DNA from 3 places in the Cellulosimicrobium sp. KWT-B genome. Region 1 is predicted to be linked to each of the others. Evidence: riboswitches for the same ligand, from Rfam matches in the RefSeq annotation. Region 1 holds a riboswitch; each other region holds the start of a gene.
The links. Region 1 has a riboswitch for thiamine pyrophosphate ahead of thiO (glycine oxidase ThiO). Riboswitches for the same ligand answer to the same signal wherever they lie in the genome.

Region 1 (7,163 bases):
GTCGGAGACGGTGATCTCCTCGGCGGACAGCTGGTTCGACACGACGATCCATGTGCCGATGCCCGCGAGGAGAAGGATGATGCCCGCGATGATCGACACGAGGCCGATGCCCCGTGCCCCCTTCGTCGGTGTGACGGTGACGGTGCTCGACATGGCGCGTTCTCCCCTTCGTCAGGACCCACCTGCAGCCGCCCGCGCGAGACCGCCCGCGGGTGCGGGCCGGTCACGGGACGGTCGAACCACCCATACGGGGCCCACGGTAGCGACGGGAGACGCCCACCGCGCGGCGAACGCGCACCTCAGGGCGGGCGCGGCGACGACCGCGCGGCCCGCCAGGGTCGGGATGGGAGGATGCGGTCCGTGCGCATCACCCACCTGACCGACTGCTACCTGCCGCTGCTCGGCGGCATCGAGACCCAGGTCGCGCGGCTCGCGCAGCAGCAGGCGGCCGCCGGTCACGACGTCGCGGTCGTCTGCACGACGCCCGCGCGCCCCGGCGCGCACGGAGTGTCGACCGAGCGGGACGGTGACGTCACGGTGCACCGGCTCGCCGCGCGCGTCCCGGGCGGCTACCCCGTGCACCCGCGCGCGCCGCACCACGTGGCGCAGGTCCTGCGCGCCGACCGGCCCGACGTCGTGCACCTGCACATGGGCGTGCTGACGCCCTCCACCCAGGCGTCGCTGCGGACGGTCGTGCGCGCGGGGCTGCCCGCGGTGCTCACCGTGCACAGCGTCTGGGGCGGCGCGGAGCGCGCGTTCGCCGGGCTCGACCGCGTGGTCCGCTGGTCCCGCTGGCCCGTGCTGTGGTCGGCCGTGAGCGAGCTGACCGCCGCTCCCCTGCGCCGCATCGTCGGCGACCACGGCGAGGTCGTGGTGCTGCACAACGGCCTCGACCTCGACGCGTGGCGCGTCCCGCGCACCGAGCGCGCCGACCGCATGGAGGGCTCGGCCGTCCACGTCGTGGCCGCGACGCGGTTCGCGCCCCGCAAGCGCGTGCTGCCGTTCCTCGAGGTCGTGCGCGACGCCGTCGCGCGCCTCCCCGAGAGGGCGCTGCACGTGACGCTCGCCGGGGACGGACCCGAGCTGGCCGACGCGCGGCGCTTCGTCACCGAGCACGGGCTGGGGTCGGTCGTGTCCCTCCCGGGGCGGCTCGACGCGACGGGCCTCCAGCGGCTCTACGCGCGCGCCGACGTGTTCGCCGCGCCCGCCGTCGAGGAGGCGTTCGGCATCGCCGCGCTCGAGGGCCAGGCCGCCGGGCTGGCGGTGCTCACCCGCTCGCAGTCGGGCGTGGCGGAGCGCCTCACCAACGGCGTCGACGCGCTCGTGGCGGACGACGACGCCGGCCTCGCCGACGCGCTCGTTCGCCTCGCGACCGAGGACGGCCTGCTCGACCGGATCGTCGCGCACAACCGCGACGTGCCGTCGTCGGCGGGCTGGCCGCGCGTGCTCGCCGACGTGGAGCGGGCATACGAACGGGCCGCGACGATCGCCGTGGATCGTCGGGCCCGTCCGTCCCGCTAGGGGGTCACTCCCACTCGATGGTGCCCGGGGGCTTGCTCGTCACGTCGAGCACGACGCGGTTGACCTCGGAGACCTCGTTGGTGATGCGCCTCGAGATGACGGACAGCACGTCGTAGGGCAGGCGCGTCCAGTCGGCCGTCATCGCGTCCTCGGACGAGACGGGGCGCAGCACGATCGGGTGGCCGTAGGTGCGGCCGTCGCCCTGGACGCCGACCGAGCGGACGTCGGCGAGCAGCACGACCGGGCACTGCCAGATCTCGTCGTCCAGACCCGCCTTCGTCAGCTCCTCGCGCGCGATCGCGTCGGCGGCGCGCAGCGTCTCGAGGCGGTCCGCCGTGACCTCGCCGACGATGCGGATGCCGAGCCCGGGGCCCGGGAACGGCTGGCGCGCGACGATCTCCTCGGGCACGCCGAGCTCGCGGCCGACCGCGCGGACCTCGTCCTTGAACAGGGTGCGCAGCGGCTCGACGAGCGAGAACTGCAGGTCGTCGGGCAGGCCGCCGACGTTGTGGTGGCTCTTGATGTTCGCCGCGCCCTCGCCGCCGCCGGACTCGACGACGTCCGGGTAGAGCGTGCCCTGCACGAGGAACTTCACCTCGGCCCCGTGCTCGCCCGCGTCCTCGACGATCTGGCGCGCCGCGTCCTCGAACACGCGGATGAACTCGCGGCCGATGATCTTGCGCTTGGTCTCCGGGTCGCTGTGCCCGGCGAGCGCGGTGAGGAACCGCTCCTTCTCGTCACGGATCACGAGGTTGACGCCCGTCGCCGCGACGAAGTCGCGCTCGATCTGCTCCACCTCGCCCGCGCGCATCAGCCCGTGGTCCACGTGCACGCACGTGAGCTGGTCGCCCACCGCGCGCTGCACGAGCGCCGCGGCGACGGCGGAGTCCACGCCGCCCGAGAGCGCGCAGATGACGCGCGCGTCGCCGACCTGGGCGCGGATCGCCGCGACCTGGTCCGCGATGACGTTGCCGGGCGTCCAGTCCGGGGCGAGGCCCGCGCCGTCGTACAGGAAGTGCTCCAGCACGGTCTGGCCGTGCGCGGAGTGCTTGACCTCCGGGTGCCACTGCACGCCGTAGAGGCGACGCTCGCGGTCCTCGAACGCGGCGACCGGCGAGCCCGACGACGTCGCGAGGACCTCGAAGCCCTCGGGCGCGCGGTGCACGGCGTCGCCGTGGCTCATCCACGTGGTCTGGTTCTGCGGCGTGCCGTCGAGCAGCACGCCCGCGGCGCACACCTCGACCTCGGTGCCGCCGTACTCGCGCAGGCCCGTCTGGGCGACCTCGCCGCCGAGCGCCTTCGCCATGGCCTGGAAGCCGTAGCAGATACCCATGACGGGCACGCCTGCCTCGAACAGCGCCGGGTCGACGAACGGGGCACCCGTGGCGTACACGGACGATGGGCCGCCCGAGAGGATGATCGCGGCCGGGTCCTTCGCGAGCATCTGCTCGACCGTGAAGGTGTGCGGCACGATCTCGGAGTAGACCTTGGCCTCGCGCACGCGGCGCGCGATGAGCTGCGCGTACTGGGCGCCGAAGTCGACGACGAGCACGGGCCGCGGGGTCGAGGCGACCTCGGCGGTGGTGGGGGTGTCGGGAGCGGTGGCGGGTGACGTCACCCGTCCAGGATAGTCGCCGCGCGGCGGGGCTCGTCCCGCGTCTCAGGCGTCGGCGGGCACCTCGGCGCGCGCCGCGACGCGCTCGCGCAGGGCGCGGGCCGCCGCCTCCGGGTCGCTCGCCGCCGTGATCGCGCGCACCACCACGATCCGGGTCGCGCCCGCGTCGAGGACCGCGTCGAGCCGGTCCGCGTCGATGCCGCCGATCGCAAACCAGGGCGTCGCGGGCCGGGTCGCCGCGACGTCCCGTAGCAGGTCGAGGCCGACGGCGGCCCGTCCCGGCTTCGTCGGGGTCGCCCACAGCGGACCCACGCAGAAGTAGTCCACCGCCGGGTCGGCCTCCGCCGCGGCCGCCTGCGCGGCCGAGTGCGTGGACCTGCCGAGCACGGGCCCCGCGCCCAGCAGCGCCCGGACCGCCGGCACGGGCAGGTCGCGCTGACCCATGTGCACGACCGGCGCGCCCGTGACCGACGCCACGTCCGCCCGGTCGTTCACGGCCCACAGCGCGCCGTGCTCCGTCGCGACCCGCGCGACGAGCTCCTGGAGCTCGAGCTCGCGCGCGACGTCGAGCGTCTTGTCGCGGAGCTGCACGACGTCCACCCCGCCCGCGAGCGCCGCCCGCAGGAAGTCCTCGAGGTCGCCGCGCTCCTCGCGCGCGTCCGTGCAGAGGTAGAGCCGCGCGTCGGCGAGCCGGGCGCGTACGGCGTCCGCCGACGGGGCGGGAGTGGCCGGGGTGGTGGAGGTCTCGGAGCTCACCCGCGGGAGCCTAGCCTCGGCGGGTCCTCGGCAGGAGGTACTGTGGCCGACAGCACGGGAGCCCCGCAGGGGGCTGAGAGGGCGTCGCCGCCGACCGTCGAACCTGATCTGGGTCATGCCAGCGAAGGGAGCGCACATGAACCTGTCCGTCCACCCGTCCGCGGGTGGCGCCGTCGTGCCCGACGGCGCGCGCGACGTCGTCGTCGTGGGGGGCGGGATCGTGGGTGTCGCCGTCGCGTGGCGCGCGGCGCGCGCGGGGTTGACCGTCACGGTGCTCGACCCGGCGCCGGGCGCGGGCGCGACCCACGCCGCAGCGGGGATGCTCGCACCGGTGACCGAGGCCGACTTCGGGGAGGAGGCCGCCCTGCGGCTCCACCTCGCGGCCGCCGCGGCGTGGCCGGCGTTCGCCGCGGACCTGCGCGCGGCGACGGGGGCGGACGTCGGGCTGCGGACCGCCGGGACCCTCACCCTCGCCTACGACGCGGACGACCTCGCGCTGCTCCGCCGCGTCCTCGCGCTGCACGCCGCGCACGGTCTCGCGTCGCACGAGCTCACCGTCGCCGACGCGCGCCGCCGCGAGCCGTACCTGGGCCCGCGCGTCGCCGGGGCGGCGTGGGCCCCCGCGGACCACGCCGTCGACCCGCGCGCGGCGCACGCCGCGCTGCTCGCCGCGCTCGGCGGAGGCGACGCCGCGGGTGCGGGCTCGGCCACCGGGGCGCGCGTCGTCCGCGCGTCCGCGACCCGGCTCGCGCTCGATGGCGGGCGCGTGGTCGGCGTGCACGACGACGCGGGCCGGCTCCACCGCGCGGGTGCGGTCGTCGTCGCGGCGGGCTGGCAGTCGGGCGCCCTCCTCGCGGACGTGCCGGGCGTCGTCGTGCCCACGCGGCCGGTGAAGGGTCAGACGCTGCGGCTCGACGCGGGCCCGGACCTCGCGCTGGAGCACGTCGTGCGCGGGCTCGTGCAGGGCCGGCCGGTGTACGTCGTGCCGCGCGACCCCGAGCCGGCCGGCCCGCGCGCCGGGCACCGGGAGGTCGTCGTCGGGGCTACCACCGAGGAGAACCCGGACGACCGCCGCGCCACCGCCGGCGGGGTCTTCGCGCTCCTGCGGGACGCGCGCGCCCTCCTGCCGGGGATCGACGAGGCCGCGCTGGTCGAGGTGACGCCGCGGGGGCGCCCCGCGACCCCGGACAACCTCCCGCTCGTCGGGCCGACGGACGTCCCGGGGCTGCACCTCGCGACGGGCCACGGCCGCAACGGCATCCTGCTCGCCCCGCTCACGGCGGACGCCGTCGTCGCCGGGCTCGGCGGGCTCTCCGGCCTGGGCGGGACCGAGCCCGGCGACGACGTCGCGACCGCCCTCGCCACCGCCCGCACCGACCGCTTCGCCCGCACCGCCACCACACCGAGGTGAGACCCGTGACCGCACCCGCACCCACCGCGCTCGTCAACGGCGAGCCGTACCCGCTCGACGGCGACGTCGACCTGGAGCGGCTCGTCGCCGCGCTCGTCCCCGCCTACGTCGCCGACGGCACGCCGCAGGGCGTCGCGGTGGCCGTCGGGGACGCCGTCGTGCCGCGCGGCGCCTGGGCGACGACCGTCGTCGCGCCCGGGGACCGCATCGAGATCGTCACCGCCGTCCAGGGCGGCTGAGGAGGACCCATGACCACGACCGACGTCTCCCCCGCCACCGCGAGCGGCCCGGCCGACGCCGACGACCCGCTCGTCGTCGCCGGCACCCCGATCGGGTCGCGCCTCGTCATGGGCACCGGCGGGGCCGCGAACCTGCTCACGCTCGAGGACGCGCTCGTCGCGTCGGGCACCGCCCTGACGACCGTCGCGATGCGGCGCGTCGCCGTCCGCGCCGGCGGGGACGCGAGCCCCGACGCGGGGATCTGGGCGCTGCTCGCCCGCCTCGGCATCCGCGCGCTGCCCAACACCGCCGGATGCTTCTCGGTGCGGGAGGCCGTGCTCACCGCGCACCTCGCGCGCGAGGCGTGCGGCACCGAGTGGGTCAAGCTCGAGGTGATCGCCGACGACGTGACCCTCCTGCCCGACCCGGTCGGCCTCGTCGAGGCGGCGGACCAGCTCGTGCGCGACGGGTTCGTCGTGCTGCCCTACACGAACGACGACCCGATCCTCGCGCGCCGGCTGGAGGACGTCGGTTGCGCGGCCGTCATGCCCCTCGGGGCGCCCATCGGCACGGGGCTGGGCATCCTCAACCCGCGCAACATCGAGGCGATCGCCGCCGCGGCCCGGGTGCCCGTGATCCTCGACGCGGGGATCGGCACGGCGTCCGACGCCGCGCTCGCCATGGAGCTCGGCTGCGACGGCGTGCTCCTCGCGACGGCCGTCACGCGTGCCGCAGACCCGGTCCGCATGGCCCGCGCGATGCGCCTCGCCGTCGAGTCGGGCCGGCTCGCCGCGGGCGCCGGGCGCATCCCCCGCCGCGAGGGCGCCCTGGCGAGCTCGTCCCCGCAGGGCCGCCTCGACCTGGCCCTCTGACCCCGTCGACCAGGCCGTCCCGGCGGGCCGAGCAGGCCGTCCCGGCTCGTCCGCCGACCAGGACGCACCACGACCACCTGGTCGACGTGCAGGGGGGCTAGGGGGCGGGAGTTTCCAGGGCGGCGAGGAGGGCGGGGACGCCGCCGACGACGGAGCGCGCGTCGAGGCCCGCGGCGCGAGCGACGTCCGCGACGCGGGCCGACCGGCCGCCGACCGCGCACACCATGAGCACCGGGCGGTCGGCGGGCAGGTCCGCGAGCGCCGCGGCGGCACCGGGGTCCTGCGCGCCGCCGAGGAACGCGCCGCTCGGGACGAGCGTCGACCCGGGGAGCGGGCGCACCTGCGCCTCCCAGTCCTCGCGGACGTCGAGGAGGAAGGGTGCGGCGTCGTCGGCCCGCAGCAGGGCGGCCGCGTCAGGGGCGGACACGTCGCGCGGCGCGGGCCCCGCTGCCCCGGTCGGCCCCGCCCCGGCACCGGGCACCGCCACGGCCTGCGCCGCGGGCCGGAGCCCGCAGAACGCGGCGTAGGCGTCATCGCCCGGCAGGAGCGCGGTGACGGGCTCGCGCGTCGGGTCGGCGCGCACGGTGAGCTGGCGCCACGAGAGGTCGAGGGCGTCGTAGACGGCGAGGCGGCCCAGCAGCGTCGTGCCGGCGCCGGTGACGAGCTTGATCGCCTCGGTCGCCATGACCGAGCCGACGGTGCCGCACATCGCGCCGAACACGCCGCCGGTCGCGCAGTCGGGTGCCGCGCCCGGGGGCGGCGGGACGGG
Region 2 (7,163 bases), on a different contig from region 1:
CGCGACGGACCCGCCGCGTCGGCGCAGCGAAACCTCAGGATCTGCTCAAGATCTTGAGGTCGCGGCAGCGGGATCAACAGCTTCCGGACGCGCGGAGGGCGCGCCACCCGGCGGGGTGGCGCGCCCTCGGCGTCGAGCGTGCTGGGGTCAGGCGTCCGTGCGCCCGCTCTCACCGGCCGGGTCGCCGTCCGCGCCGCCCTCAGCACCGCCCTCGGTGCCGCCGTCGCGCGACGGGGCGGCGGGCTTCGCGTCGACGCCCGCCTCCTTGCGCTGCTCGGGCGTGATCGGGGCCGGTGCCTGCGTCAGCGGGTCGTACCCGCCGCCCGACTTGGGGAACGCGATGACGTCGCGGATGGAGTCCGACTTCGTCAGCAGCGCGACGATGCGGTCCCAGCCGAACGCGATCCCGCCGTGCGGGGGCGCGCCGAACTTGAAGGCGTCGAGCAGGAAGCCGAACTTCTCCTGCGCCTCCTCGGGCCCGATCCCCATGACGTCGAAGACGCGCTCCTGCACGTCCCGACGGTGGATACGGATGGACCCGCCACCGATCTCGTTGCCGTTGCACACGATGTCGTAGGCGTAGGCGAGCGCCTCGCCCGGGTTCTGCTCGAACGTGTCGACCCAGTCCGGCGTGGGCGACGTGAACGCGTGGTGCACGGCGGTCCAGGCGGAGTGGCCCAGGGCTACGTCACCCTCGTCGGCGGCATCTCCGGTCGGCTTGAACAGCGGCGCGTCGACGATCCAGACGAACGCCCACGCGTCGTCGTCGATCTGACCCGTCCGCTTCGCGATCTCCTGGCGCGCGGCGCCGAGCAGGGCACGCGAGTCCGACGTCCTGCCCGCGGCGAAGAACACGGCGTCCCCCGGCTGCGCGCCGGTCGCGTCGCGAAGGCCCTCGCGCTCGGCGTCGGACAGGTTCTTCGCGACGGGGCCGCCGAGCGTGCCGTCCTCGCCGAACGTCACGTACGCGAGGCCGCGAGCGCCGCGCTGCTTGGCCCACTCCTGCCACGCGTCGAACTGGCGACGCGGCTGCGACGCCCCGCCCGCCATGACGACGGCGCCGACGTACTCGGCCTGGAACACGCGGAACGGGGTGTCCTGGAAGTAGTCCGTGAGCTCGACGAGGGGGTTGCCGAACCGCAGGTCGGGCTTGTCGGACCCGTAGAGCCGCATGGCGTCGTGGAAGGTCATGCGCGGGATGGGCGTCGGGATCGTGTACCCGATGAGCTCCCACAGCGCGACGAGGATCTTCTCGGCGAGCGCGATGACGTCGTCCTGCTCGACGAAGCTCATCTCGACGTCGAGCTGCGTGAACTCCGGCTGTCGGTCCGCACGGAAGTCCTCGTCGCGGTAGCAGCGCGCGATCTGGTAGTAGCGCTCCATGCCCGCGACCATGAGGAGCTGCTTGAACAGCTGGGGCGACTGCGGCAGCGCGTACCAGGAGCCGGGCGCGAGGCGCGCGGGCACGAGGAAGTCGCGCGCGCCCTCGGGCGTCGAGCGGGTGAGCGTCGGCGTCTCGATCTCGACGAACTCCTCGGCGTCGAGCACGCGGCGCGCGGCCTGGTTCGCCTTGGCGCGCAGGCGCAGGGCGTGCGCGGGGGCGGGCCGGCGCAGGTCGAGGTAGCGGTGCTTGAGGCGCGCCTCCTCGCCGATCGTCTCGGTGTCCGCGAGCGCCGTCGAGACCTGGAACGGCAGGGCCTCGGAGGTGTTGAGCACGACGACGTCGGTCGCGACGACCTCGATCTCGCCCGTGGGCAGGGACGGGTTCTCGTTCCCGTCGGGGCGGCGCGAGACCTCGCCCGTGACCTGGAGGACGAACTCGTTGCGCAGCGGGTGCGCGACCGCCTCGTCGCGGATGACCACCTGGGCGATGCCCGAGGCGTCGCGCAGGTCGATGAAGGCGACGCCGCCGTGATCGCGCCGACGGTCGACCCAGCCCGTGAGGGTGACGGTCTGACCGGTGTGCTCGGCCCGCAGTGAGCCGGCCGTTCGGGTGCGCAGCACGGAGGGTTCCTTCCAGGTGGGCGGTGGGGGGTCGCGCTCCCGGAGCGGGGACGCGTCCGCTGAAGTCTAGTGCGGGCGGGCGGGCGGCTCGACCGGATACCTCCGACCGGAGGCGGTCGACGGTCCGCTCTCGACCGGCGGGGACGACCGGATACCGTGGCGGTGCCGCCGCGACGTCCCGTGGCGGCACCGCCGGGACCGGCGCGGCGCCTGCGGGCGCGCACGGGCCGACCGGCCGCGGCAGGGCCGTCCGGCCCGCCGCCCGCACGAAGGAGGGTGACCCGTGGCACGCACCATCGCGACGAACCGGCGCGTCGAGCGCGACGAGCTCGAGGAGTTCCTGCGCTCCCGGCACGACGGCGTCCTCGTCACCACCCGCGCCGACGGCCGCCCTCAGCTCAGCCCGGTCACGTACGGGGTGGACGACGCGGGTCGGGTCGTCGTGTCGACGTACCCGGAGCGCGCCAAGGCGGTCAACGTGCGCCGCGACCCGCGCGCGTCGCTGCTGTCCCTGGGCGAGCGGTTCTCCGACCCGTGGGTGCAGGTCGACGGCGAGGCGGAGGTGATCGACCTGCCCGAGTCGGTCGAGCCGCTGGTCGACTACTACCGCGCCGTCAGCGGCGAGCACCCGGACTGGGACGAGTACCGCGCCGCCATGGTCACCCAGGGCAAGTCGCTCGTGCGGCTGACGATCACGCGCTGGGGACCGGTGGCGACGGGTGGCTTCCCGGCGCGCCTCGCCGACGCCTGAGACAGGTCAGAACAGGACCTGCTCCACTCCCCCGCCGACGACGTCGAGCCCGCCGCCGTCCACCGGCATGCCCGCGAGCGCCCCGCCGTGGCCGTGGCGCGCGTCCTGCGGCGCCGGGTCGACGGCGAGGCTGCCGGCCGGGTAGGCGCCGTCCGTCGGCGGTCCTGACCGGCGTCGCCGGTCGCCGGGCTCGCCGCGGCGGAACCGCCCCTCGACGCCCGCGGGGCCGCGGTGCCCCGCGACGGCGAACCCGCGCGCCTCGAGCATCGGCCGCACCCGGTCCCACAGCCAGGACCGGTACGCCGTCGAGGCGTACGTGCCGCGGCCGTACACGCGCTCGTACCCGGGGACGAGCCGCGGGTGCTCGCGCGCGAGCCAGCCCATGTACCACTCGCGAGTGCCGGGCTTGAGGTGCAGCGGCAGCACCGTGACGCCGGTCGCGCCCGCGTCCTTGACGGCGTCGAGCAGCTCGGTGAGCGCGCGGGTCGAGTCGGTGAGCCACGGCAGCACGGGGGCGACCATGACGCCGCACGGCAGACCGGCCTCCCGGACCGTGCGGACGAGCTCGAGCCGCGCGCGCGGCGAGGGCGTGCCCGGCTCCACGCTCGCCTGGAGCTCGGGGTCCAGGAGCGCGAGGGACACGCCGACCCCGACCTCGACGCGCGAGGCCGCGTCGACGAGCAGGGGCAGGTCGCGGCGCAGGAGCGTGCCCTTGGTCAGCACGGACAGCGGCGTGCCCGACCCGGCGAGCGCGTCGATGATGCCGGGCATGAGGCGGTAGCGACCCTCGGCGCGCTGGTACGGGTCGGTGTTGGTGCCGAGCGCGACGGCCTCGCGCGCCCAGGACGGGCGGGCGAGCTCGGCCCGCAGCACGTCGTCGACGTTGACCTTGACCACGACCTCCCGGTCGAAGTCCTCGCCCGCGTCGAGGTCGAGGTACTGGTGCGTGGGGCGGGCGAAGCAGTTGTGGCTCACGACCCCCGCGGCGACGAAGTCGCGCGTGCCGGTCGTGATGTCGACCAGCTCCGTCGTCTCCCCCGGCCCGTCGAGCGCTTCCAGCGAGTCGACGCGCAGCGCCTCGCCGCCGGTGACGTCCTGGCCGTCGAGGACGGGCCGCCCGTCCGCGAGCGCCGCGGCGCCCGGCCCGACGAGCACGTCGCCGAGCGCCAGGCGGGCACGGTGCCCGGCACCGCCGACGACGTGGCGCCACCCGCGCTCGGTGAGGAACCGGTGGTCGCCGCTCGCCACGAGGCGCGTGCCGTCGGCGAGGGTCACGCGGTAGGCACGCTTGCGGGTGGTCCAGCGGTCGAGCACCCGGGTGCGCACGTAGCGCCGGTACGCGCCGTGCGGGGCGGTGCCGACGATCTCGTCGCCGACACGCAGCTCGCCGATCGGCCGTTGCGTGCCGTCGGCCAGCAGCACCGGGGTGGCGGGCGCGAGGCAGTAGGAGCACGCGTGGCTGCACCCGCGGTACGGGTTGACGGTCCACCGGAACGGCATGCGCGACATCGCGGGCACCTTGGACAGCGCGCTCTTGGCCGTGACCTCGTGGAACGTGATGCCCGCGAACTCGGGCGTGCGCACGCTGCGGACGAGGCCGACCCGCTCCAGCCCGGGGAGCGCGCCGTCGTCCGCGCCGAGCGCCTGTCCGTCCCACCGCATCGCGCTATTCGAACAAACGTTCGAACGCGCTGTCAAGGGCGGGTCAGCCGTCGGCGGACCACGCCTTGAGCAGCGCCAGGTTCCCGAGGGGGATGTGGTGGCCGATGCGCGGGTGGTCCAGCGCGACACCGACGACCCCGGCCGCGCCGAAGGACGCGACGTAGTCGATCGCCGCCGGCACGGGTACCCCGAGCAGCGGCACGGAGCCTGTCTCGTCGTCCGCCAGACCGAGCGCCCGGGCCGCCTCGTCCGCGCGCGCGGCGCTGCTGTAGAGGCAGATCATGGGCCCCTGGTCCGCAGCGACGGCGTACGGACGAGGCTGGTCCTCGGACCCCCGCGCGATGAAGAACCACGTGCCGAGGCGCACGGTCTGCCGCCACAGCGCGATCTGCGCCGACGTGTCGCCCGCGGACGCGCTCCGCACGGCCTCGTCGAGGCGGTCCAGCTCGGCGACCGCGGCGGGGTCGTTGTCTCGGGTCATGCGCACTGCCTCGTTCCTCGTGGTCGGAGCCCGTCCCCGGTCCGCGCGGGCGCCTCGTCGCCGTCACCTTCTCACGGCGGCCGGGCGTCCCGGTGGGTGAGACGCCGGGATTGTCCGGCGGGCGTCCAGGCCCTAGGGTCGGGCCGAACGCCCCCGGGGAGCGCACGAGCGCTGAGAGTGCAGGCCGGACACCCGTCCCTCCTGCAGACCCGTGGAACCTGATCTGGTTCGTACCAGCGAAGGGAGCAGGGCGGACGTCACCGTCCCCCTGCGCGCTCGTGCCCGCGCCCCGCGCGTGCCGTCCGCGCGGGGGCAGCGGTGGCGCGCCGTCGTGCACCCCTCGCCCCGGGGGCCCGACGGAGGGAACCGCATGACCGAGCCCCGCACCACGCCGCCCCGGGCGACCCCGCCCACCGCCACGCCCGACGACCGACCTGACGGCGTGGGTCCCACGCCCGCCCCCCGGGACCGCGCCGTCGCCGCTCCCCCGAGCCGTGCCCGACGCCGCGGCCTCACCCTCCACGAGACGGTCCTCGTCGCCGTGCTGGGGGTCGTGTTCGGGTTCGTCTACTGGGCGATCGTGCAGCTCTGGGCCCCGCTCCAGCTCGCCATGGGCCCGCTCGCGGACCTCGCCGCCAACGTGCTCGCGGGCGCGTGGATCGTCGTCGGCCCGCTCGCGACGTACATCGTGCGCAAGCCGGGCGTCGGCATCCTCACCGAGACGCTCGCGGCGCTCGTCGAGGTGGTCTTCCTCGCGTCGCCCGCCGGCCCGCTGCTCGTCCTCGTGGGGCTCGTCCAGGGCGTGGGCGCCGAGATCCCCTTCGCACTCACCCGGTACCGCCGCTACGGCTGGTGGGTCTTCGTCGCGTCGGGCGTCAGCGCGGCGCTCGTCACCTACGCGTTCAACGCGGTCCGCTTCGGCTGGCTCGGGCAGGACTACGCGATGCTCCGGCTCGGCGTGCAGGTCGTCTCGTGCGTCGTGCTGTGCGGGATCGCGGCGCGCCTCCTCGGCGACGCCCTCGCCCGCACCGGCGCGCTCGACGCCTTCGCGATCGGGGCAGACCGCCGTGGCTGAGGCACCGACCGCCGCACGGGACGTCACGCCGGACGCCGTGCCCGGCGACGTGCCCGACGCCGTCGCCGCCGCCGGCCTCAACGTCACCGTGGGCCACGACGGCACGCGCGTGCTCGACGACCTCACCCTCACCGTCCCCGCGGGCACCGGGCTGCTCGTGCTCGGCCCCTCGGGCTGCGGGAAGTCCACGCTGCTGCGCGCGCTCGTCGGCGTCGTGCCCCACACGCTCCCAGGGTCGGTCACGGGCGACCTGCGCGTGACGGGCGTCGACCCGCGCGACACGACCCCGGCGGCGCTCGCCGCGCGCGTCGGCCTCGTCCAGCAGCGGCCGGGCGACCAGCTGTGCCTCGCCCGCGTCGACGACGAGCTGCGGTTCGCGCTCGAGAACCGGGCGGCGGACCCGCGCACGATGGACGCCCGCGCGGCCACCGCGCTCGCCGCCGTCGGTGCGGACCACCTGCACGACCGGCCGACCCACGCGCTGTCGGGAGGCGAGGCGCAGCGCGTCGCCCTCGCGGCGGCGCTCGTCGCCGACCCCGAGCTCGTGGTCCTCGACGAGCCGACGGCGTTCCTCGACCCGGCCGCGGCGCACGAGGTCGGGACGCTCGTGGGCGGGCTCGTCCGGGCGCCCGAACAGGGCGCGCACGGCACCTCCGGCCGGTCGGTCGTGCTCGTCGAGCACCGCCTCGACGACGTCGGGACGCTCCCGGACGCGACGCTCGTGCTCGACGACACCGGCCGCGTCGTCGCGCACGGCCCCACGACCGCCGTCCTGCGCGCGCACGCCGCCACGCTCGCCGAGCTCGGGTGCTGGTTGCCGCTCGACGTCCGGCTCCGGCAGGCAGGAGCCCCGGGCACGCTCGGCGCGCCCGCGACCGACGCCTGGCTCGTCGACCTCGCGCACTCCGCCGACCCCCGCACCGTCGACCCCCGCGCCGCGGACCCCCGTGACGCAGACACCGGCCCGGCGGCGCTCGCCCCTGACCGCCCGGTCGCCCTGCGTGCCCGTCGCCTCGCGGTGCACCGCGCCGCCGCGGCGGGCCGCCGAGGGCGCGGGCAGGACGAGACGCCGGTGGTGCGCGACGTCGACCTCGACGTGCACGCGGGCGAGGTGCTCGCGGTGGTGGGGCCCAACGGCGGCGGCAAGTCGACCCTCCTGCGCGGGCTGGCGGGACTCGAACGGACCACGG
Region 3 (7,163 bases), on a different contig from region 1:
GGTTGCGGTCGCGGCCTTCCGCGTCGCGCAGGAGGGGCTGACGAACGCCCGGCGGCACGCGCCGGGCGGTCCGGTGACGCTCCGCGTCGTGGCCCGGGCGGGCGAGGTCCGGGTCACGGTGTCCGACGACGGCGCGCGCCGCGTCCCCGTCGGCGCGGGCGGCGGTATCGGCCCGGGAGGTGGCGGCGTCGGCGACCGCGCGGGCGGCGGCACCGGCACCGGGCTGGTCGGGCTCCGGGAGCGCGTCGACCTGCTCGGCGGGACCCTCGACGCCGGGGCGCGGGGCGCGGGGTTCGTGCTCGACGTCCGGCTACCGTGGGACGCGTGACGGAGCAGGGTGGGCGCGGGGACGTCCCGCGCGGGAGCGACCACCACGACGCCGGAGCGGTCGCCCCGGGCACCCCGCGCACCCGCCTGGTGATCGTCGACGACGACGCGCTGGTCCGCGCCGGGCTGCACCTCATGCTCGACGGCGCGCACGGCATCGAGGTCGTCGGCGAGGCCGCCGACGGCGCGGAGGTGACGGCCGTGCTCGACGCCCACCCGACCGACGTCGTGCTCATGGACCTGCGCATGCCGCGCGTCGACGGGATCGAGGCCACGCGGCGCGTGCGGGCGCGGCCGGACGCGCCCGCCGTCGTCGTGCTCACGACGTTCGACACGGACGAGGAGGTCGTCGGCGCCCTGCACGCCGGGGCGTCCGGCTACCTGCTCAAGGACATGCCGCCCGAGCGGATCGTCGCCGCCGTGCGCGCGGCCGCGACGGGCGAGCCCGTGCTGTCACCGGAGATCGCGCGGCGTCTCATGACGTCGGTCGCCGACGCGGGCGGCCAGCGCGAGCGCGCCCGGGCCGCGCTCGACGCGCTGACCGGGCGCGAGCGCGACGTCGCGGTCGAGCTCGGCCGCGGCGCGACGAACGCGGACATCGCCGCGCGCCTGTTCCTCAGCGTCCCGACGGTCAAGGCCCACGTGTCGAGCGTGCTGCTCAAGCTCGGGCTGGAGAACCGCACGCAGGTCGCGCTGCTCGTCCATGCCGCGGGCCTCGACTGACCGTCAGTCGCCGGGCCACTCCCCCGTCCAGCGCTCGAACGCGCGCGCCCCGCCGCGGTCGATGAGCGCCTTCACCACCGCGTAGATCGCGCCCTGCAGGAGCGCCGCGAGCACGATCTCCTTGAGCGGGTACTCCGACTGCAGGGGTGTCGGGGCGTCCTTGCGGTGGCCGGGCGAGACCCGCTTGTAGATCTGCTTGAACACCTGCCCGGCGACGAGCCCGCCCACGACGGAGCTGACGATGCCGACGGGGCGGTACAGGATCTTCGCGGACTTGCTGCCGTTCTTCTCCGGGGGGTGGTCACCGGTCGTCACGTCGTCCATCCCCCGACGCTAGGTCGGCTGCGGCGCTCTCGCTCGTCGCACGGCCCCGGGCGGCCCGCCCGGGGCGTCAGTCCGGGACGACGGCGCACCCGGCCGGGTCGACGACGACCCGCACCCGGTCGCCCGGCTCCGCGACCGCGGGGGCGCCCGCGAGCGCCACGAGCCGCGCGGGCGCACCGCCGGGACGTCCGGGCAGGTCAGCGTCGACGGTCACCTCGACCGCGCCGCGGCGGAACACGCTCCCGACGACGATCGCGTCCCACGCGTCGTCCGACGCCGGTGCGCCCTCGCCCGCGAGCCGCAGGCCGCGCGGACCGACCGCGAGCAGGTTGCCGGGCCCGTGCGGCACGAACGCCTGGTAGCCGAGGAACTCCGCGACGCGGCGCGACCCGGGCGCGCGCCAGAGGTCCTCGGGCGGCGCGACCTGGAGGAGCCGGCCCGCGTCCATGACGGCGACGCGGTCGGCGACGGTGAACGCCTCGTCGTGGTCGTGGGTGACGAAGACGGCCGTCGTGCCGGTGGCGCGCAGGGCCTCGCGCAGGTCGAGCGCGAGGCGCTCGCGCAGCCCCCGGTCGAGCGCGGAGAGGGGCTCGTCGAGCAGGAGCAGGCGAGGGTGCGGCGCGAGCGACCGGGCGAGCGCGACGCGCTGGCGCTCGCCGCCGCTGAGCGTCGCGACCGCGCGCCGCTCGTACCCGGTGAGCCCGACGACGTCGAGCAGCTCGGCCACGCGCGCGTCGCGCTCGGCGCGCGGCAGCCCCGCGATCCCGTAGGCGACGTTGCCCGCGACGTCGCGGTGCGGGAAGAGCTGGCCCTCCTGGAACATGAGCCCGAACCCGCGGCGGTGCACGGGGACGCCCGTGAGGTCGCGGCCGTCCCACGCCACGGATCCCGCGGCGACCGGCTCGAGCCCCGCGACGGCGCGCAGCAGGCTCGACTTGCCGCAACCGCTCGGCCCGAGCAGGGCGAGCACCTCGCCGGGCGCGACGTCGAGCGTGACGCCCGCGACCGCCGTCGTGCCGGTGTCCGTGCGCGCTCCCCCGGCGCCGCGCCCGCCGTACCGCACGACGACGTCGCGCACCGCGAGCCCGGCGGCCTCCCCGGTGCCGGGGCCGGGGCGCGACGGCTCCGGCGCGCCCGCGCGCGCGGGGACGGGGTCGGTCTGCACCATCAGAACTCTCCTCCGGGTCGGTCGCCGCGCAACCGCTCGGCGAGCAGCATCACGGTCGCGGTGAGCAGCGCGAGCACGACGCTCGCCGCGAGCGCCATGCCGTAGTTCTCGGCGCCCGGGCGCCCGATGAGCCGGAAGATCACGACCGGCAGGGTCGCGCTGTCCGGGCGGGCGAGGAACGACGTCGCGCCGAACTCTCCGAGCGAGACGGCGAACGCGAACCCGACGGCGAGGCCGAGCGAGCGCGCGGCGATCGGGCCGTCGACCGTGCGGAACACGCGCCCGGGCGCGGCGCCGAGGGTCGCGGCGGCCTCGCGCAGGCGCGGGTCGATGGCGCGCAGCGTCGGCAGGACCGTGCGCACGACGAGCGGCGTCGCGACGACCGCCTGCGCGATCGGCACCAGCAGCCCCGACGTGCGCAGGTCGACGTCGAGGCCGAGCGGCCGGTCGAGCGTGACGAGGAAGCCGAAGCCGACGGTCACCGCAGAGACCCCGAGCGGGAGCATGAACACCGAGTCGAGCACCGAGATCGCGCGCCGCCCGCCGCGCGAGCGCGGGCGCCGGGACACGACGAGCGCCACGAGGCCCCCGATCACGACGGCGAGCACGGTCGCGAGCGCGGCGGTGCGCAGCGAGTTGCCCGCCGCCTCCCACACGGTGACGGACAGCGCGTTGCGCCCGCCCGTGGTGCCGAGGTTCGCGTAGTTGTCGAGGCCCCAGCCGCCGCCCGGGACGCGGAACGAGCGCACGACGAGCGTGCCGAGCGGCAGCCCGACGAGCACGACCACCACGGCCGCGGTGAGCGCCGCGGGCGCGAGGTCGCCCGTCGGGCGGCCGTCGCGCCACAGGCGCAGCGGGTGGGCGGACGACGCCGACGACGACAGGTTGAGGGCGCGCTCGCGCCGGGCCCGCGTGCGGTTCGCGACCGTGAGAGCCGCCGCGACGACCACGAGCTGCACGACCGACAGCACCGCCGCGGTGCGCAGGTCGAGGAACTGCGTGGTCTGGATCCAGATCTCCGTCTCGATCGTCCCGTAGCGGATGCCGCCGAGCACGAGCACGACGCCGAACGCCGTCGCGCAGAAGAGGAAGACGATCGACGCGGCGCTCGCGATCGCGGGCGTGAGCGCCGGGAGCGTCACGGTGCGGAACGCGCGCCACGGCGTCGCGCCGAGGGCGCGCGCCGCCTGCTCGGCGCGCGGGTCGAGGTGCTCCCAGAGCCCGCCGACCGTGCGCACCACCACGGAGTAGTTGAAGAACACGAGCGCGACGACGATCGCGGCGAACGTCTCGTCGAGCCGCAGGAACCCGAGCGGGCCGCCCTGCACGAGCAGCGACCGGAACGCGACGCCGACGACGACGGTCGGCAGCACGAACGGCACCGTGACGAGCGCGCGCACGATCCGCCGACCGGGGAACCGGCACCGGTACAGCACGTACGCGCCGGGCACGCCGAGCAGCAGCGACAGCGCCGTGCCGAGCACGGCCTGCCAGAGCGTGAGGCCGACGATCCGCCACGTGCGGGGCTCGGAGAAGACCTCCGCGAACCCCGAGAGGTCGAGGCCGCCGTCGTCCCCGACGAACCCGCGCGCCACGAGCGTGACGACCGGCCACGCGAAGAACACCCCGAGGAACGCGAGCGGCACCGCCGCCGCCAGACCCCACAGCACCCCGCGCCCGACGCCGCCCCGCCGGACCGCCCGACCCCTCACCACGGCTCTACCTCGGGAAACCACGGGTCTCCCCCGCGCGACCACGGCTCTACCCCGCGAGGGAGAGCCGCGGTCGCTCGGGGACCGGGGGTTCGGGGACCGGAGGTCAGTCGACGACCGTCGCCGTCCATGCCTTGATCCACTCGTCGCGGTGCGCCGAGACGTCGGCAGGAGCGACCTCGAAGGGCTCGTCGGCGAGCGGCGCGAACTCGGCCCAGCCGTCGGGCAGCGTGACGGAGTCGTCGGCGGGGTACATGTACATCTGGTCGGCGACGTCGCCCTGGAACGTCTCGCTCACGAGGAAGTCGAGGAGCTGCTGCGCGCCCTCGGGGTTCTTCGCGTTCGCGAGCACGCCCGCGTACTCGACCTGGCGGAAGCACGTGTCGAGCAGCGCGCCCGTGGTCGACGCGGAGCCGTCCTCGGTGAGCGTGAACGCGGGCGACGTCGAGTACGACAGCACGAGCGGGCGCGGCCCCGCGCCCTCCGAGCCGGAGAAGTCGACGTAGTACGCGTCGGACCAGCCGTCGACGACCTTCACGCCGTTGGCGCGCAGGTCCGCCCAGTAGTCCTCCCAGCCGTCCTCGCCGAACGCCCCGACGGTCGCGAGGAGGAACGCGAGGCCCGGCGACGACGTCGCGGGGTTGGTCACGACGAGGAGGTCCCGGTACTCGGGCTTCGCCAGGTCCTCGAGCGTCACGGGCTCGGGGATGCCCGCGTCGGCGAACCACGCGTGGTCCACGTTGACGCACACGTCCCCGAGGTCGACGGCGGTGAGCTCGCCGCCGTCGCCGACCGCGTACGACGCGGCGGACTCCGAGACGTCGGCGGGCGTGTACGGCTCGAGGACGCCCTCGTCGATCGCGCGCGACGCGAAGGTGTTGTCGATCCCGAACACGACGTCGCCGAGGGGCGAGTCCTTCGTGAGGATCAGCTGGTTGACCAGCGCGCCGCCGTCGCCGGGCGCGACCTGCTCGACGGTGAGCCCGCTCTCCTCCTCGAACGCGGCGAGCACGTCGTCGCTCACCGCGAAGGAGTCGTGGGTCACCAGGGTGACCGTGCCCCCGCTGCCCGACGACGCGTCGTCGCCCCCGGCGCCGTCGCCCCCCGAGCAGGCCGCGAGGGCGAGGAGCGCGAGCGTCGCGCCCACGCCGGTCGCGAGGGCCCGGCCGCGGCGGGCGACGGTGGTCGTGTGCTGCATGTGTCCTCCCTGGACGTTCAGGAGGGGTCCACCGGCCCGACGGGCCGCGCGCCGGGTGGGCGCGACGGACCGCGCGAGCAGGTGATCGAGAATCCCGACTTCCTCCACCGGTGCTAACCGGATCAGGTTCGAGGGTCTGCGGTGGTCCGCACTCTCAGCTCCTCCAGGAGCTCCCCTGTCGTTCACCGCGAGCCTACACCGGCCCCACACCCGGAGAGTCCCCTGAGAGAACCCTGAGCGCCGGCGCCCGCGGACCAGGGACGGTTCGGGGCCCGCCCCCGATGCCGCGGGGACGCGCGCCGCGGGAGGGTCGGTGCGGCCGCCGGGAGCCCCGGCGGCCACCACAGGACGACGCCGCCCGGCGAGCCACGACGCTCCCGCGCAGCGGCACGACGAGAGGACGGACGAGGACGTGACGACGACAGGTGCGGCACGGCGGAGCACCCCGCGCGAGGGCGCGCCCACTGAGGGCACTGAGGGCGCCGAGGGCGGTGCACGACCCGCGATCGCGACCGCGCGCGGGCTGGTGAAGACGTACGGGCGCGGCGAGGCCGCGGTGCGTGCGCTCGACGGCGTGGACGTGGACGTGGAGAAGGGTCGGCTGACGGCGATCATGGGCCCGTCCGGGTCCGGGAAGTCCACGCTCCTGCACTGCCTCGCGGGGCTCGACTCCCCCACGGCGGGGACCGTCGTCGTCGACGGCGAGACCGTCTCCGCGATGAGCGAGCGCCGGCTGACGCGCCTGCGGCGCACGCGCCTGGGGTTCGTCTTCCAGTCGTTCAACCTCGTGCCGACGCTCACGGCGGAGGAGAACATCGTGCTGCCGCTCGCGATCGCCCGGCGCCCCGTCGACCGGGAGTGGTTCGACCGCGTGGTCGACGCCGTGGGCCTGCGCCCCCGGCTGGGGCACCGGCCCGCCGAGCTGTCGGGCGGGCAGCAGCAGCGGGTCGCGTGCGCGCGGGCGCTGGTGTCGCGGCCCGCGATCGTGCTCGCGGACGAGCCGACGGGGAACCTCGACTCGCGCGCCGCCGCGGAGGTCCTGGGCTTCCTGCGCGCGTCCGTGGACGACCTCGGCCAGTCCGTCGCGATGGTCACGCACGACCCGACCGCCGCGTCGTACGCCCACCGGGTGCTCTTCCTCGCGGACGGCCGCCTCGTGACCGAGCTCCACGACCCCACGCCGCAGGCGGTCCTCGACACGCTGGGCTCCCTCACGCCCGCCGGGCCGTCCCCGGCGCACGCCGCCCCGGCAGCGACGACGGCGGCCGCCCGATGATGGGCCGGATCGCGCTGCGCGGCGTGCGCGCGCACGGCGCGCAGCTCGTCCTCTCGGTCCTCGCCGTGACGATCGGCGTCGCGTTCGTGACCGGCACGTTCGCGCTGCGCGCGATGCTCGCGACCACGTTCGACGGCATCGTCGCCTCGTCGGTCCAGGCGGACGCGTACGTGCGCGGTGCGTCGTCGGCCGGGGACGCGCTGATGTCGACGTCGGCCCAGGTCGGCGGTGCGCGCAGCCTCGTCCCGGCAGACCTGGCGCGCGACCTCGGCGCGCGCGACGACGTCGCGCTCGCGCTCCCGGAGGTGAGCGGTCCCGCGGTGCTCGTGGGCGCGGACGGGACCGCGGTCCTCGGCAGCCAGGCGCCGAGCATCGGCGTCGCCTACGACCCCCGCGACCCCGGCCCGCAGGTGGTCGACGGCCGCGCACCCCGCG

Region 2: it holds a riboswitch for thiamine pyrophosphate, as region 1 does, so the genes downstream of both, B9L22_RS10625 (ECF transporter S component) here and thiO (glycine oxidase ThiO) in region 1, are expected to answer to the same signal.
Region 3: it holds a riboswitch for thiamine pyrophosphate, as region 1 does, so the genes downstream of both, B9L22_RS07285 (thiamine ABC transporter substrate binding subunit) here and thiO (glycine oxidase ThiO) in region 1, are expected to answer to the same signal.

What each region holds. Positions count from the first base shown of each region.
Region 1 covers NZ_NEDO01000001.1:207,681-214,843, forward strand. Annotated here, with positions in the region: gene B9L22_RS20715 (hypothetical protein) at 1-153, opposite strand, end outside; gene B9L22_RS00880 (glycosyltransferase family 4 protein) at 361-1,521, shown strand; gene guaA (glutamine-hydrolyzing GMP synthase) at 1,526-3,139, opposite strand; gene thiE (thiamine phosphate synthase) at 3,182-3,892, opposite strand; TPP riboswitch at 3,937-4,038, shown strand; gene thiO (glycine oxidase ThiO) at 4,029-5,303, shown strand; gene thiS (sulfur carrier protein ThiS) at 5,309-5,542, shown strand; gene B9L22_RS00905 (thiazole synthase) at 5,552-6,394, shown strand; gene B9L22_RS00910 (ThiF family adenylyltransferase) at 6,492-7,163, opposite strand, start outside.
Region 2 covers NZ_NEDO01000003.1:161,355-168,517, reverse strand. Annotated here, with positions in the region: gene aspS (aspartate--tRNA ligase) at 148-2,004, opposite strand; gene B9L22_RS10640 (PPOX class F420-dependent oxidoreductase) at 2,288-2,755, shown strand; gene B9L22_RS10635 (Rv2578c family radical SAM protein) at 2,762-4,417, opposite strand; gene B9L22_RS10630 (hypothetical protein) at 4,461-4,898, opposite strand; TPP riboswitch at 5,043-5,162, shown strand; gene B9L22_RS10625 (ECF transporter S component) at 5,269-5,973, shown strand; gene B9L22_RS20025 (ABC transporter ATP-binding protein) at 5,966-7,163, shown strand, end outside.
Region 3 covers NZ_NEDO01000002.1:231,411-238,573, forward strand. Annotated here, with positions in the region: gene B9L22_RS07260 (sensor histidine kinase) at 1-328, shown strand, start outside; gene B9L22_RS07265 (response regulator transcription factor) at 418-1,050, shown strand; gene B9L22_RS07270 (DUF4235 domain-containing protein) at 1,054-1,374, opposite strand; gene B9L22_RS07275 (ABC transporter ATP-binding protein) at 1,442-2,542, opposite strand; gene B9L22_RS07280 (iron ABC transporter permease) at 2,542-4,257, opposite strand; gene B9L22_RS07285 (thiamine ABC transporter substrate binding subunit) at 4,361-5,452, opposite strand; TPP riboswitch at 5,535-5,639, opposite strand; gene B9L22_RS07290 (ABC transporter ATP-binding protein) at 5,958-6,728, shown strand; gene B9L22_RS07295 (ABC transporter permease) at 6,725-7,163, shown strand, end outside.